2 regions of the Acidovorax sp. GW821-FHT09B03 genome follow, and region 2 is predicted to be linked to the other one. Evidence: riboswitches for the same ligand, from Rfam matches in the RefSeq annotation. Region 2 holds a riboswitch; the other holds the start of a gene.

Region 1 (7,326 bases), on a different contig from region 2:
CAGGCAGCGCAGCCCCTTAACGGACAGCTTGGTGGCGGCGAGCGCGCCCTCAAGCTTGAGGCCGCCGCGCGAGAGGTACTTCGCCTCGGAGTCATCGAGCAGCCGCAGCTCGGCCACCGACGGAATGTCGTCACCGTTCTTGGCCACCTTCTGCCAGGGTGCGAGCGGCGACAGGCGCCACTCCACCCCGGCCGCGATCAGCCGCTGCGCCTGCGAGCGCGTGGCCGCATGGCCGAATTCCACCAAAAAAACATCTGCACGCATGCGTCACTCTCTCGCCGGGAGGCAATGGATTTCATGGCCCCAAGGGCACCAAGGTGTTCTGCGCCACCGGCGCCCTTCCCCCTGGGAAAGAGCGGCCGGCGGCGACCGCTGATCAGTAGCGGTAGGTGTCGGGCTTGTAAGGGCCTTGCTTGGACACGCCGATGTAGGCGGCCTGTTCGTCGGAGAGTTCGGTCAGCATGGCGCCGACCTTCTTCAGGTGCAGGCGTGCGACCTTTTCGTCGAGGTGCTTGGGCAGCACATAGACCTGGCCGTTCTCGTAGCGGTCCTTGTGCATGAACAGCTCGATCTGGGCGATGGTCTGGTTGGCGAACGAGCTGGACATCACAAAGCTCGGGTGGCCCGTGCCGCAGCCCAGGTTCACCAGGCGGCCCTTGGCCAGCAGGATGATGCGCTTGCCGTCCGGGAAGATCACATGGTCCACCTGGGGCTTGATCTCTTCCCACTCGTACTGTTCGAGCGTGGCGACCTGGATCTCGTTGTCGAAGTGGCCGATGTTGCAGACGATGGCCTGGTCCTTCATGGCCTTCATGTGCTCGTGGGTGATCACGTCCTTGTTGCCGGTGGTGGTCACGAAGATGTCGGCCTTGTCGGCAGCGTACTCCATGGTCACGACCTTGTAGCCTTCCATCGCGGCCTGCAGGGCGTTGATGGGGTCGATCTCGGTCACCCAGACCTGGGCCGACAGCGCGCGCAGGGCCTGGGCACTGCCCTTGCCCACGTCGCCGTAGCCGGCCACGCAGGCCACCTTGCCGGCGATCATCACGTCGGTGGCGCGCTTGATGCCGTCCACCAGCGATTCACGGCAGCCGTACAGGTTGTCGAACTTGCTCTTGGTCACCGAGTCGTTGACGTTGATCGCGCGGAACAGCAGCGTGCCCTTGGCGGACATTTCCTTGAGGCGGTGCACGCCGGTCGTGGTTTCTTCGGTCACGCCGATGATCTGGGCGCTCTTGCGGGTGTACCAGGTCGGGTCCACGGCCAGCTTGGCCTTGATCGATGCGTACAGGCAGGTTTCTTCTTCGCTGGTGGGATTGTCCAGCAGCGAGGCGTCCTTCTCGGCGCGCTGGCCCAGGTGCATCAGCAGCGTGGCATCGCCACCGTCGTCCAGGATCAGGTTGGGGCCTTCACCTTCGCTGCCGGCAGGGCCGAAGTCGAAGATGCGGTGGGTGTAGTCCCAGTACTCGGCCAGGGTTTCACCCTTGATGGCGAACACCGGCGTGCCGGTGGCGGCGATGGCCGCGGCGGCATGGTCCTGCGTGGAGAAGATGTTGCACGAAGCCCAGCGCACGTCGGCACCCAGGGCCTGCAGCGTTTCGATCAGCACGGCGGTCTGGATGGTCATGTGCAGGCTGCCGGTGATGCGGGCGCCCTTCAAGGCCTTCTGGGCGGCGAATTCCTCGCGGATGGCCATCAGGCCGGGCATCTCCGTTTCGGCGATGCGGATTTCCTTGCGGCCCCAGGCGGCCAGGCCGATGTCGGCAATGATGCAGTCGGTGTTGACGACCGGGGCGTTGACGCGTGCGTTCATGGTGGTGTGCTCCAAAGCATGTTTGAAAGACCACGTTCAGCGCGGGGATGAGACGGAAGGCTCACTCACCACACGAGAAGTGGATGAGCGTCGTTGCTAGATGACTCCGAGCCTCACGCCCCGCCAGTGCTGGGGACGCTGCAACGCTCCTCGGATGCGCGCATTATAAGTAAAAGCACGCGGCATGCCACGTCTACAGCGTGACGACATGTCCCAGCTGCGGATCGATGCGTCCGGCATGCAGGTCCTCCACCAGCGCCTGCGCAGCGGCAAAGCCCGCGTGCTCCTGCACCCGCATCCAGGGCTGGCGGGCGTCGCTGATGCGCTCGATGAAGGCGCGCTGCGCGGCGTTGAATTTCTGGTTCACCACCTCCGGCCCCCAGTCGGCATTGCGCTTTCGGATCTGCACCGGCGCGAAGTAGAACGCCGGGGCCGGCCCGGGCAAGGCGGTATCGCGCAGGAACTGCGTGTTCTGCGCCGAACCCGCATAGCAGTCGTAGACCAGGGCAGCGCCCAGGTGGTGGTGTACCCGCGCGCGCAGGCCCTCGTCGCCCGAAAAGTCCACGTACAGCGTGGGCACGCTCGTCTCCAGCGCCTCCAGCTCGCCATAGGCCACCGTGCGCTCGTAGCAGCCCAGGCCTTGCACGAAGGCGCTGTTGCGTGGCGAGGTGAGCGCCACCCGCTCGATGCCCTCCTGCCCCTGCAGGCAGAACGCGGTGCCGAAGGCCGTCTTGCTCGATGCGCTGGAGAACACCAGGCGCTTCGCACCGAAAAATGCGTTGTCCGAGAGGAAGTCCGCCAGCATGAACGAGGTGATGAACAGCGGGCGCACCAGCATCTGCCAGTTCTCGTCGGCTACGCGGTAGGCCGGGTCGGCGCTGGTGCGCGTGTACTGGTTGTAGGCCGAGGTGAGGCCCTGGCGGTGCTCCGCGCCGTCGTAGAAGCCCCGCGCCGTCACGCGCACAGGCTGCATGCGCAAGTGGCTGGCAATCGGCCAGTAGCCGTAGAAGCGCTCGCCCACGGCCACGCCCTCGACATCGGAGGCCACGACCTCGGCAAAGCCCCAGACCGGCATGTGGCCCCAGCCCGCTTCGCCGGTGGGGAAAAAATCCCAGTACTTCATGGCATCGCCGAAGGCCGCGTAGGTGATGTTGTTGGTGGTCACGGCCACGCGGTCCACGCGCAGCAGGGCCTCGCCGGGCTGCAGCGGTGCCAGGGGCGACTGCACAGTGCGTGTGTGATTCAATGCGTTCTTGTCGGTCAACAGGCGGGTCTGCATGGTCATGGTGTGTCTCCGGTACGGGTGTGAAAAGGCGCTCTGGTCACTGTATGGCGCCGGGCCCTGCCGCGGGTTCGGAAACCGATGAAGGCCCCGCCCGCCACCCCCTCCGCAGCCGCCAGGCCTTTGAAACGGCCGCGCCAGGCGCGGGCCCGCTTTACCGTGCAGGCCATCTACGACGCCTTTGTTCGGATTTGGCAGCGCGACGGCTGGGACAAGCTCACCACGCGCAACGTGGCGCTGGAGACCGGTATCGCCGTGGGCACGCTCTACGACTACTTCCCCAACAAGACGGCCCTGCTCTCAGGCTACGTGCGCCACTGCATCGAAACCCTGCTCGCGGCCATCGAGCGCGAGGCCGTGCAGCCCGCCGGCCTGCCCTGGGAGGAGCGCATCCACCAGCTGGTGCGCCTGGTCTGCGGCGTGGATGCGCCCGAGCTGCCGACCTTTTACCCCGGGATGCTGGCGCTGGAAGCGCAGATGGCCGAGCCCCGCGACCACCGCCGCGCGCATGAGGAACTCGTCACCGCGTGGGGCCGGGTGCTGGCGGCCTGCACCGATCTGCCCCGGACGACGGCCCCGGACCTGGCTCGCAAGCTGCACCTGTCCGCCTGGGGCGGGAGGCGCTACGTTCTGCTCCTGCAGCTGGGGCCCGAGGAGATGCGGCAGTGGGCCCATGGCGTGGAACAGCTTTGCTGCGCCGCCATCCGCCAGGCGGACTGAGCTTGTCACCTGCGCGGCTGCTGCGCCCGGCAAGCCGCCCGACACTGGCGCCCTCACACAAGAGGAGCATTCCATGGACCCGAAGGACAAGGTCATCATCGTCACCGGCGGCGCCAGCGGCATCGGCCGTAGCATCGCGCGGCGTTTTGCACAGGAGGGCGCGTGCGCCGTGGTCGTCGCCGACCTGCACCTGGAACCAGCCCAGGCCGTGGCCGACGAGATCGGTGGCCTGGCGGTGCGCTGCGACGTTGCGCGCGAGGCCGACATCAAGGCCCTGGTGGCCACCACGCGCGCGCGCTACGGCCGGGTCGATGCCTACATCTCCAACGCCGGCATCCTGGGCCGCCCAGGTGGCATCGAGCTCGAAGACCCGCTGTGGGACGCGATGTGGAACATCCACGGCATGGCCCATGTCTGGGCCGCCCGCGCCGTGGTGCCCGAGATGGTGGAGCGCGGCGAGGGTTTCTTCCTGGTCACGGCCTCGGCGGCGGGGCTGCTGACCATCGTCGAGTCCGCGCCCTACGCCGTCACCAAGCATGCGGCCGTGGCCTTTGCCGAGTGGCTGCGCATCGCCTACGGCCGCAAGGGCGTGGGTGTCGCCTGCCTGTGCCCGCAGTCGGTGCAGACCGCCATGGTCACGGGCGATGGGGGTTCGGCCTCGCACGACGGCATCCTGCCGCCCGAGCAGGTGGCGGGCGACGTGCTGGCCGCCATGCAGGACGGCCGCTTCCTGGTGCTACCCCACCCCGAGGTGGCGCAGTACTTCCGCAACAAGGGCCAGGACTACGAGCGCTGGCTGGGCGGCATGCAGAAGATGTACGCGCGCCACGCCCAGGCACAGGAGGCCTGAAACACCCCCTGAGTCGCTTCGCGCCTTCCCCCTCTCTCGACTCGCTGCGCAAGTCGGGAGGGGGACGCTCCCGGTGCGGCGGGAAGGCCCTTGCACGGGAGCACTGGATTGGGCCGCGCCAGTTTCATCCGTCGCGGGTTGCGCGAAGCGCGGTGGAGCAACTCGGATACGGCCGCCGAGGGGCCTGGGCGCGAGCCCGGTAAAATCAGCGGTTTCGGGCGCGTGAGCGCCTGCCGCGCCGACTGCCGTAGGCCCCTGCCGCAGCGAGCTGCCCACCCCCCTCTCTTGGAATCCCCTGTGTCCTACGCCCCCGAAACCCGGCGCCGCCGCACCTTTGCCATCATTTCCCACCCCGACGCGGGCAAGACCACGCTGACCGAAAAGCTGCTGCTGTTCTCGGGTGCGATCCAGATCGCCGGTGCCGTCAAGGGCCGCAAGGCCAGCCGCCATGCCACCTCGGACTGGATGGAAATCGAAAAGCAGCGCGGCATCTCGGTGGCCTCCTCGGTCATGCAGATGCTGTACCGCGAGCATGTGATCAACCTGCTCGACACGCCCGGCCACAAGGACTTCTCGGAAGACACCTACCGCGTGCTCACCGCCGTCGACTCGGCGCTGATGGTGATCGACGCGGCCAACGGCGTGGAAGCGCAGACGCGCCGCCTGATCGAGGTCTGCCGCCAGCGCGACACGCCCATCATCACCTTCGTGAACAAGATGGACCGCGAAGTGCGCGACCCGCTGGACATCATGGACGAGGTCGAGCGCGAGCTGGGCATGCCCTGCTGCCCCATGACTTGGCCCGTGGGCCAGGGCAAGGCCTTCGGCGGCATCATCAACCTGCGCAACAAGACCATGACGGTGTTCGAGTCCGGCAGCGAGCGCCGCCCGCAGGACTTCGAGGCCATTCCGCTGTCCGACGAAACCACGCTGCGCGCGCGCTTCGGCGCCGAGTTCGACGCCGCGCTCGAAAGCATGGAACTGGCCGTGGGTGCCTCGCCCGAGTGGGACCACGAGGCCTTCCTGGCCGGCAAGCTGACGCCCGTGTTCTTCGGCTCCGGGGTGAACAACTTCGGGGTGATGGAGGTGCTCGATGCGCTGGTGGACATGGCGCCGCCCCCCGGCCCGCGCGTGAGCACGCTGCAGGTCAACAAGCAGCCCGTGGTCAAGACCATCCAGCCCGAGGACGAGGGCTTTGCCGGCGTGGTGTTCAAGGTGCAGGCCAACATGGACGCCAACCACCGCGACCGCATCGCCTTCGTGCGCGTGGCCTCCGGCAAGTACGTGCCGGGCATGAAGCTCAAGGTGCAGCGCAGCGCCAAGGAGCTGCGCCCCACCTCGGTCGTGACTTTCATGTCGCAGCGCCGCGAGGCGGTGGAAGAGGCCTACGCGGGCGACATCATCGGCTTCACCACGCACGGCGGCGTGCAGCTCGGCGACACCATCACCGATGGCGCCAACCTGCAGTTCACCGGCCTGCCGTTCTTCGCACCCGAGATGTTCATGACCGTGGTGCTCAAGAACCCGCTGCGCACCAAGCAGCTGCAGCAGGGCCTGGCCCAGCTGGGCGAGGAAGGCGCCATCCAGGTCTTCAAGCCCGATGCCGGCGGCAACATGCTGCTCGGAGCCGTGGGCCAGCTGCAGTTCGAAGTGGTGCAGCACCGCCTCAAGGCGGAATACGATGCCGACGTGCGCCTGGAGGGCTGCCAGTACACCGGCGCACGCTGGATCACGGCCGACAACGCGGCCGACCTGCGCGCCTTCACCGACGCCTACCCGCTGCGCCTGGCGCACGACGCGGCCGACACGCTGGCCTACCTGTGCACCTCGCCCTACGACGTGCGCCTGGCGCAGGAGCGGTTCCCCAAGATCCACTTCCATCCGCTGCGCGAACACGCCGGGCTGAGCCTGGGCAGCGCGAGCTGAGCCTCTTCCTCCAAGCCATCTCTCAGCCATCGTCCCTCCCATGCGGCACGCCCAGCCCTCGACAGCACGGCCTGCGCTCCGTGGGAGGGCGGCAGGCATGCTGCGGCGTTTCATGCTGGTGCTCGCACTGGGACTGGGCTGCACCCTGGCCGTGGCAGACCCGCCCCGCAGCGGCGCCAGGCAGCCCGCCGCGCCACGCGCGGAAATCCCGCCCGTCCAGGACATCCTGAACATGCCGGTCGGCGACCCGCCCGTGGAATCCATGCACTGGCCCCAGGCGCTGGAGGCATTGGGCCGTCCCCGCGAGGCCGCCGCCCTGCGCCAGGCCCTGCTGCTGCGCTGGCTGGCCAGCCTGCAACCGGCAGGGAACTTCGCCCCGACGACCGAAACCCTGGGCCAGGCCATCGAGTCCGTCGGATCACCCGACAGCACCGCCCGCGCCCGTGACGCCAAGGCCTGGTGGAACGCCCTGCTGGCCCTCCAGCTGCGCATCGCACTGCCCGAGGCCAGCGTGCCCTTGCCTGACGAGATCGGTAGCCTGCAGGAACGCCTGGTGACCCTGCGCCCCGGCGTCTGGGCACTGCGCGACAACGCCAGGGCACCCACCGCCAACCCGACCCCGGGCGTGGCACCAGCGCCCGGCGTCTTCGCCCTGGTGGAACTGCACAACACCGGCAGCAGGGCGCTGGCCCTGGGGCCCTTCGATCTGGAACTGCTGCCGCAGCGTGCTGCGGC
Region 2 (7,326 bases):
CCTGCTCTTGGCCATGCGCGACAAGGAAGACCGCGTGCGCTTCTCGGGCTACGACGTGGCCAACTTCAAGGTCTTCACCTTCTGCCTGGCGGCCGCGCTGTCGGGCATCGGCGGTGCGCTGTTCTCGCTGCAGGTGGGCTTCATGTCGCCGAGCTTCGTGGGCATCGTGCCCTCCATCGAGATGGTGATCTACGCTGCCGTGGGGGGGCGCATGAGCCTGGTCGGGGCGGTGTACGGCACCTTGCTGGTCAACGCCGGCAAGACCTACTTCTCCGAAAGCTTTCCCGACCTGTGGCTGTTCCTCATGGCCGCCCTGTTCATCGGCGTGACCATGGCCTTCCCCATGGGCCTGGCCGGCCTGTGGGAGAGCCACATCGTGCCCTGGTGGAAGGGCCGCCGCGAGGCGCTGCGCCAGGCGTCGGTGCGGGCGCCGGTGGCACCGCCAAGCCGCCCGCCCACCGATGCGCCGGCCGCCGCCCCGAGCCTGCCTGAAGGCGCCAGCAGCCAGCGCGCCTGAGCGCACCCCGCACCCGGAGCACCCCCATGAGCAACACCGACTTCGCCCTGGCCGTGGAAGACCTCACGGTCTCGTTTGACGGCTTCAAGGCCATCGACGCCCTCACGCTGTACGTTGACAAGAACGAACTGCGCGTGATCATCGGCCCCAACGGCGCGGGCAAGACCACGCTCCTGGACCTGATCTGCGGCAAGACGCGCGCCACCGGCGGCAGCATCAAGTTCCGGAACGAGGAGCTCACGCGCATGGCCGAGCACAAGCGTGTGCGCCTGGGGATCGGCCGCAAGTTCCAGACGCCCTCGATCTACGAGAACCTCTCGGTGTTCCAGAACCTGGAGGTCTCCTACCCCTCGGGGCGCTCAGTGTTCGGCGCACTCGCGTTCCGCTGCACCCCGGCGGTGAAGGAGCGCGTGCAGGCCGTGGCCGACGACATCGGCCTCGGGGACAAGCTCGACACCGAGGCCGGCCTGCTCTCGCACGGCCAGAAGCAGTGGCTGGAGATCGGCATGCTGCTGATGCAGGAGCCCGAGCTGCTGATGCTCGACGAGCCGATTGCCGGCATGAGCGCACGCGAGCGCGAGCTCACGGCCGAGCTGCTGCAGCGCATCTGCAAGAACCGCGCGGTGATCGTGATCGAGCACGACATGGAGTTCGTCAAGCGCATCGCGCACAAGGTCACCGTCATGCACCAGGGAAAGATCCTGGCCGAGGGCTCGATGGACAAGGTCCAGAACGACCCCAAGGTGATCGACGTCTACCTCGGCCACTGACCGAGCCACCCCGCACAGGAGCACCACCGTATGTTGGAAGTCAAGGACCTGTTCGTGGCCTATGGCCAGAGCGAAGCACTGCACGGCATCTCCTTCGAGGGCCGGGCCAACGAGACCGTGGCCATCATGGGCCGCAACGGCATGGGCAAGACCACGCTGTTCAAGAGCCTCATGGGGGTGATGCCGGTCAAGAGTGGCAGCATCACCGTGGCCGGCCAGGAGGTGACGCGTGACGAGAGCTTTCGCCGCGTGGCCAAGGGCATTGCCTACGTGCCCCAGGGCCGCATGATCTTTCCCACGCTCACGGTGGAAGAGAACATCCAGACGGGGCTGGAGAACTCGAAGACGCGCGAGATCCCCGATGAGATCTACGCCCTGTTCCCCGTGCTGTGGGACATGCGCCGGCGCAAGGGCGGCAACCTTTCGGGCGGGCAGCAGCAGCAACTGGCGATTGCGCGCGCGCTGGTCACCGACCCCAAGGTGCTGCTGCTCGACGAGCCCACCGAGGGCATCCAGCCTTCCATCATCAAGGACATCGCCCGGGCCCTCAACGAGATCCGCAAGCTGCGCAAGATCACCATCGTGGTCAGCGAGCAGGTGCTCTCGTTCGCCATGGACGTGGCCGACCGCCTGTTCGTTATCGAAGGCGGCCGTCTGGTGCACGAGACCGCGCGCGCCGATACCGACCAGCAGCACATCAAGGCCTACCTCTCGGTCTGAGCCCCTCTTTCTTTTCTCTCTTCGTTCCCCTTCCACAACCATCCAAGGAGCAACACGCCATGGCCGATACCCTGATCAAGGTGGACCTCAAGCAGTCGCCGTACGACAACCCCCAGGTGCACAACCGCTGGCACCCGGACATCCCCATGGCCGTGTGGGTGGAGCCCGGGGCGGAGTTCAAGCTCGAAACCTACGACTGGACCGGCGGCGCCATCAAGAATGACGACAGCGCCGACGACGTGCGCGACGTGGACCTGTCCACTGTGCACTTCCTGTCGGGCCCCGTGGGCGTCAAGGGCGCCGAGCCGGGCGACCTGCTGGTGGTGGACCTGCTCGACATCGGCGCGCGCGACGACAGCCTGTGGGGCTTCAACGGCTTCTTCTCCAAGAAGAACGGCGGCGGCTTCCTGACCGAGCACTACCCGCTGGCGCAAAAGTCCATCTGGGACTTCCACGGCATGTTCACCAACAGCCGCCACATCCCGGGCGTGAACTTCGCGGGCCTGATCCACCCCGGCCTGATCGGCTGCCTGCCCGACCAGAAGATGCTCGATGCCTGGAATGCGCGCGAGGCCGAGCTGATCGCCACCGACCCGGACCGCGTGCCCGGCCTGGCCAACCCGCCCAACGGAATCACCGCCCACATGGGCAAGCTGCAGGGCGAGGCCAAGGCCAAGGCCGCCGCCGAGGGCGCACGCACGGTGCCGCCACGCGAGCACGGTGGCAACTGCGACATCAAGGACCTCTCGCGCGGCTCCAAGGTGTATTTCCCGGTCTACGTCGAAGGCGCGGGGCTCTCGGTGGGTGACCTGCACTTCAGCCAGGGCGACGGCGAGATCACCTTCTGCGGCGCCATCGAAATGGCGGGCTGGGTGCACATGAAGGTCAGCCTGATCAAGGGCGGCATGGCCAAGTACGGCATCAAGAACCCGATCTTCAAGCCCAGCCCTGTCACCCCCAACTACAAGGACTACCTGATCTTCGAGGGCATCTCGGTCGACGAATCGGGCAAGCAGCATTACCTGGATGTCACGGTGGCCTACCGCCAGGCCTGCCTGAACGCCATCGAGTACCTGAAAAAGTTCGGCTACAGCGGCGCGCAGGCCTATTCCATCCTGGGCACGGCCCCGGTGCAGGGCCACATCAGCGGCGTGGTCGACGTGCCCAATGCCTGCGCCACGCTGTGGCTGCCCACCGAGATCTTCGACTTCGACATCAACCCCACGGCCGCCGGCCCGGTGAAGATGCTCGACGGCAGCATCGACATGCCGATCTCGCAAGACAAGTAGCCACGAAGGCCCGCCCATGCCCACCTACGACTACGCCTGCCCCGACTGCGGCAACTTCGATGCGCTGCGCAGCGTGGCCCTGCGCAACGAGCCCTGCGCCTGCCCCGAATGCGGGGCCGCAGCGGCGCGCGTGTTCGCCTACGCCCCCCATCTGGCCTGCGTGAGCCCCGAGCAGCGCCGCGCGCACGACACCAACGAGCGCGCGCAGCACGCCCCGCGCTCGTCCTCGCGCGATGGCGATGCCGGCAGCTACGGCCGGCTGCGCCACCCCTCGGGGTGTGGCTGCTGCAGCGGCGGTGGCAGCAAGCGCGGCGGGACGGTCACGGCACCGAGTGGCGCGAAGACCTTTCCCACAAAAAGGCCCTGGATGATCAGCCACTGACGAATCAACGATTCCCAAGGAGACCACGCCATGATCCACGGCGATATTTCAAGCAGCAAGGACACCGTGGGCGTCGCGGTCGTCAACTACAAGATGCCGCGCCTGCACACCCAGGCCGACGTGCTGGACAACGCGCGCAGGATCGCCGACATGCTGGTGGGCATGAAGACCGGCTTGCCGGGCATGGACCTCGTGGTCTTCCCCGAATACAGCACCCACGGCATCATGTATGACCGCCAGGAGATGATGGATACCGCCACCACCATTCCTGGCCCCGAGACGGAAATCTTCGCGGCTGCCTGCCGCAAGGCCAAGGTCTGGGGCGTGTTCTCGCTCACGGGCGAGCGGCACGAAGAGCATCCGCACAAGATGCCCTACAACACGCTCATCCTGATGAACGACCAGGGCGAGATCGTGCAGAAGTACCGCAAGATCATGCCCTGGACGCCCATCGAGGGCTGGTACCCCGGCGACCAGACCTATGTGAGCGAGGGGCCCAAGGGCCTCAAGATCAGCCTCATCATCTGCGACGACGGCAACTACCCCGAGATCTGGCGCGACTGCGCGATGAAGGGTGCCGAGCTCATCGTGCGCTGCCAGGGCTATATGTATCCGGCCAAGGAACAGCAGATCCTGATGAGCAAGGCCATGGCCTTTGCCAACAACACCTACGTGGCGGTGGCCAATGCGGCGGGGTTCGACGGCGTGTACAGCTACTTCGGCCACTCGGCGCTGATCGGCTTCGACGGCCGCACGCTGGGCGAGTGCGGGGAGGAGGAATACGGCGTGCAGTACGCGGCCCTCTCCACCAGCCTGATCCGCGATTTCCGCAGAAACGGTCAGTCCGAGAACCACCTGTTCAAGCTGCTGCACCGCGGCTACACCGGTGTTCTCAATTCCGGCGAAGGGGACAAGGGCGTGGCCTCCTGCCCCTACGGCTTCTACCAGCGCTGGGTGACCGACCCCGACGGCACGCGCGCCGCCGTGCAGGCGCTCACGCGCAGCACGGTGGGCACGGCCGAGTGCCCCATCGAAGGAATACCGCACGGCGGGTGACGCACGGTTACCAGGGCGCGCCCGGCAGTTGCCGATAATGGGGCGCACATGGTGGCACCCGCATCCCTTCACATCCCCCTGGCCTTGCTGGCCCTGTCGTCGCTTGCCTTTCTGGCCGGTTGCTCCGCCCCGGCACCCACCGCGCGCGGTGAGGTGCGCGGCGCACCCACCACTGCGGGCGAACTGGCCCAGTCGGACGTGAACCGCATGGCCACGCTGGCCATGCGCGACAACCTGGCCAGCCTGTACCTGCTGATGGACAAGCTCTACCGGCGCAACCCGGCCGAGTGGCGCAAAAGCGGCGCGACCAGCCGCGAACAGGCCATGGAGCAGGTGCGCGCCGCCGTGGAACAGCGCCAGCCCTGGGCGCCGCTGCAGGGCCGGCGCGACATCGCGGGCCTGGCCTTTGCTCTGGCCCCCGAATTCGCGGGCGACCGGGTGGCGGCCTTCATTGCCGCCACGGCCGACATGCTGGTCACCGCCCATGGCGGCAAGACCGAGTTCTTCCTGCTCGACTCGCTCGATGCCCAGCACCTGTACAACGCCGCGCGCAACGTCGAGTCGGCCGTGTGGCTGCTGTCCCAGCGGCGCAATGGCGCGGGCCAGCCGCTGCTGTGGGCCGACGAGATCGGTCCCCAGGGGCGCAACCTGAGCTTCGAGCGCGAATTCGGCAAGCTCATCGCCCGCCTGGACCTGGTGGCGGTGGTGGTGACCGAGAAGTACCGCCGCGCGGCCATCAGCTATGTGCAGGGGATCGTGGGGGGCACTTTTCTGCAGTTCCTGCCCGTTCGCTAGGCAGGTAAAATGCCGCTTCCCCCGAGGAGCGTTGCAGCGGACAAGCCTGGCACCCAGATTGCCAGGCAACCATCCGTCAGGCTCGGGGCCGACCACCCCGCAACGACGCTCACCTGTTACCGACCCCACTTGCAGGTGAGCCTGATGTCCGCCCTTCCCATGCCCCCCCTGAAGCTGTCCGGCCTGGAGCCCGTCTCCATTGGCGAGGGCACGCTGTTCGTCAACATCGGCGAGCGCACCAACGTCACCGGCTCCAAGGCCTTTGCCCGCATGATCCTCAACGGGCAGTACGAGGAGGCCCTGGCCGTGGCGCGCCAGCAGGTGGAAAACGGCGCCCAGGTGATCGACATCAACATGGACGAGGCCATGCTCGACAGCAAGGCGGCCATGGTGCGCTTTCTGCAGCTCATCGCCTCCGAGCCCGACATCGCGCGCGTGCCCATCATGGTGGACAGCTCCAAGTGGGAGGTGATCGAGGCCGGCCTGCGCTGCATCCAGGGCAAGGGCATCGTGAACTCCATCTCCATGAAGGAGGGCATCGACAAGTTCAAGCACGAGGCGCGCCTGGTCAAGCGCTATGGCGCGGCCGCCGTGGTCATGGCCTTCGACGAGAAGGGCCAGGCCGACACCTTCGAGCGCAAGATCGAGATCTGCGAGCGCGCCTACCGCGTGCTGGTCGACGAGGTGGACTTCCCGCCCGAGGACATCATCTTCGACCCCAACATCTTCGCGGTGGCCACCGGCATCGAGGAGCACAACAACTACGCGGTCGATTTCATCGAGGCCGTGCGCTGGATCAAGCAGAACCTGCCCGGCGCCAAGGTCTCGGGCGGTGTCTCCAACGTGAGCTTCAGCTTCCGCGGCAACGACCCGGTGCGCGAGGCGATCCACACCGTGTTCCTGTACCACGCGATCCAGGCCGGCATGGACATGGGCATCGTCAACGCCGGCATGGTCGGCGTCTACGACGACCTGGAGCCCACGCTGCGCGAACGCGTCGAGGACGTGGTGCTCAACCGCCGCCCCGATGCGGGCGAGCGTTTGGTCGAGGTGGCCGAGACCGCCAAGAGCGGCGCCAAGGACGAAAGCAAGAAGCTCGAATGGCGCGGCACGCCCGAGGCCCCGCGCACCGTGGGCGAGCGCCTGTCGCATGCGCTGGTGCACGGCATCACCGACTTCATCGTCGAAGACACCGAAGAGGCCTACCAGGCCATCGTCGCCAAGGGCGGGCGGCCGCTGCACGTGATCGAAGGCCCGCTGATGGACGGCATGAACGTCGTGGGCGACCTGTTCGGCGCCGGCAAGATGTTCCTGCCCCAGGTGGTCAAGAGCGCGCGCGTGATGAAGTCCGCCGTGGCCCACCTGATTCCCTACATCGAGGAAGAAAAGCGCCAGGACGAACTGGCCGGGCGCGACGTGCGCAGCAAGGGCAAGATCATCATCGCCACCGTCAAGGGCGACGTGCATGACATCGGCAAGAACATCGTCACCGTCGTGCTCCAGTGCAACAACTTCGAGGTGGTGAACATGGGCGTGATGGTGCCCTGTCACGAGATCCTGGCGCGCGCCAAGGTCGAGGGGGCCGACATCGTGGGCCTGTCGGGCCTGATCACGCCCAGCCTCGAAGAGATGCAGTACGTGGCCGGCGAGATGCAGAAGGACGACCACTTCCGCATCAAGAAGATCCCGCTGCTCATCGGCGGCGCCACCACCAGCCGCGTGCACACCGCCGTGAAGATCGCGCCGCACTACGAAGGCCCTGTCGTCTACGTGCCCGATGCCTCGCGCAGCGTGAGC

The links. Region 2 has a riboswitch for S-adenosylhomocysteine ahead of metH (methionine synthase). Riboswitches for the same ligand answer to the same signal wherever they lie in the genome.
Region 1: linked by a shared signal. The riboswitch ahead of ahcY (adenosylhomocysteinase) and the one ahead of metH (methionine synthase) in region 2 are both predicted to bind S-adenosylhomocysteine.

The regions. Positions count from the first base shown of each region.
Region 1 covers NZ_JBWKPP010000005.1:54,130-61,455, reverse strand. The annotation lists gene AC07PA_RS11240 (TlyA family RNA methyltransferase) at 1-264, opposite strand, end outside; gene ahcY (adenosylhomocysteinase) at 377-1,813, opposite strand; S-adenosyl-L-homocysteine riboswitch at 1,892-1,969, opposite strand; gene AC07PA_RS11230 (DUF2855 family protein) at 2,007-3,098, opposite strand; gene AC07PA_RS11225 (TetR/AcrR family transcriptional regulator) at 3,177-3,815, shown strand; gene AC07PA_RS11220 (SDR family oxidoreductase) at 3,889-4,665, shown strand; gene AC07PA_RS11215 (peptide chain release factor 3) at 4,963-6,591, shown strand; gene AC07PA_RS11210 (hypothetical protein) at 6,689-7,326, shown strand, end outside.
Region 2 covers NZ_JBWKPP010000001.1:702,801-710,126, forward strand. The annotation lists gene urtC (urea ABC transporter permease subunit UrtC) at 1-517, shown strand, start outside; gene urtD (urea ABC transporter ATP-binding protein UrtD) at 544-1,287, shown strand; gene urtE (urea ABC transporter ATP-binding subunit UrtE) at 1,318-2,007, shown strand; gene fmdA (formamidase) at 2,067-3,296, shown strand; gene AC07PA_RS03255 (FmdB family zinc ribbon protein) at 3,313-3,678, shown strand; gene AC07PA_RS03260 (aliphatic amidase) at 3,709-4,734, shown strand; gene AC07PA_RS03265 (hypothetical protein) at 4,783-5,529, shown strand; S-adenosyl-L-homocysteine riboswitch at 5,547-5,647, shown strand; gene metH (methionine synthase) at 5,674-7,326, shown strand, end outside.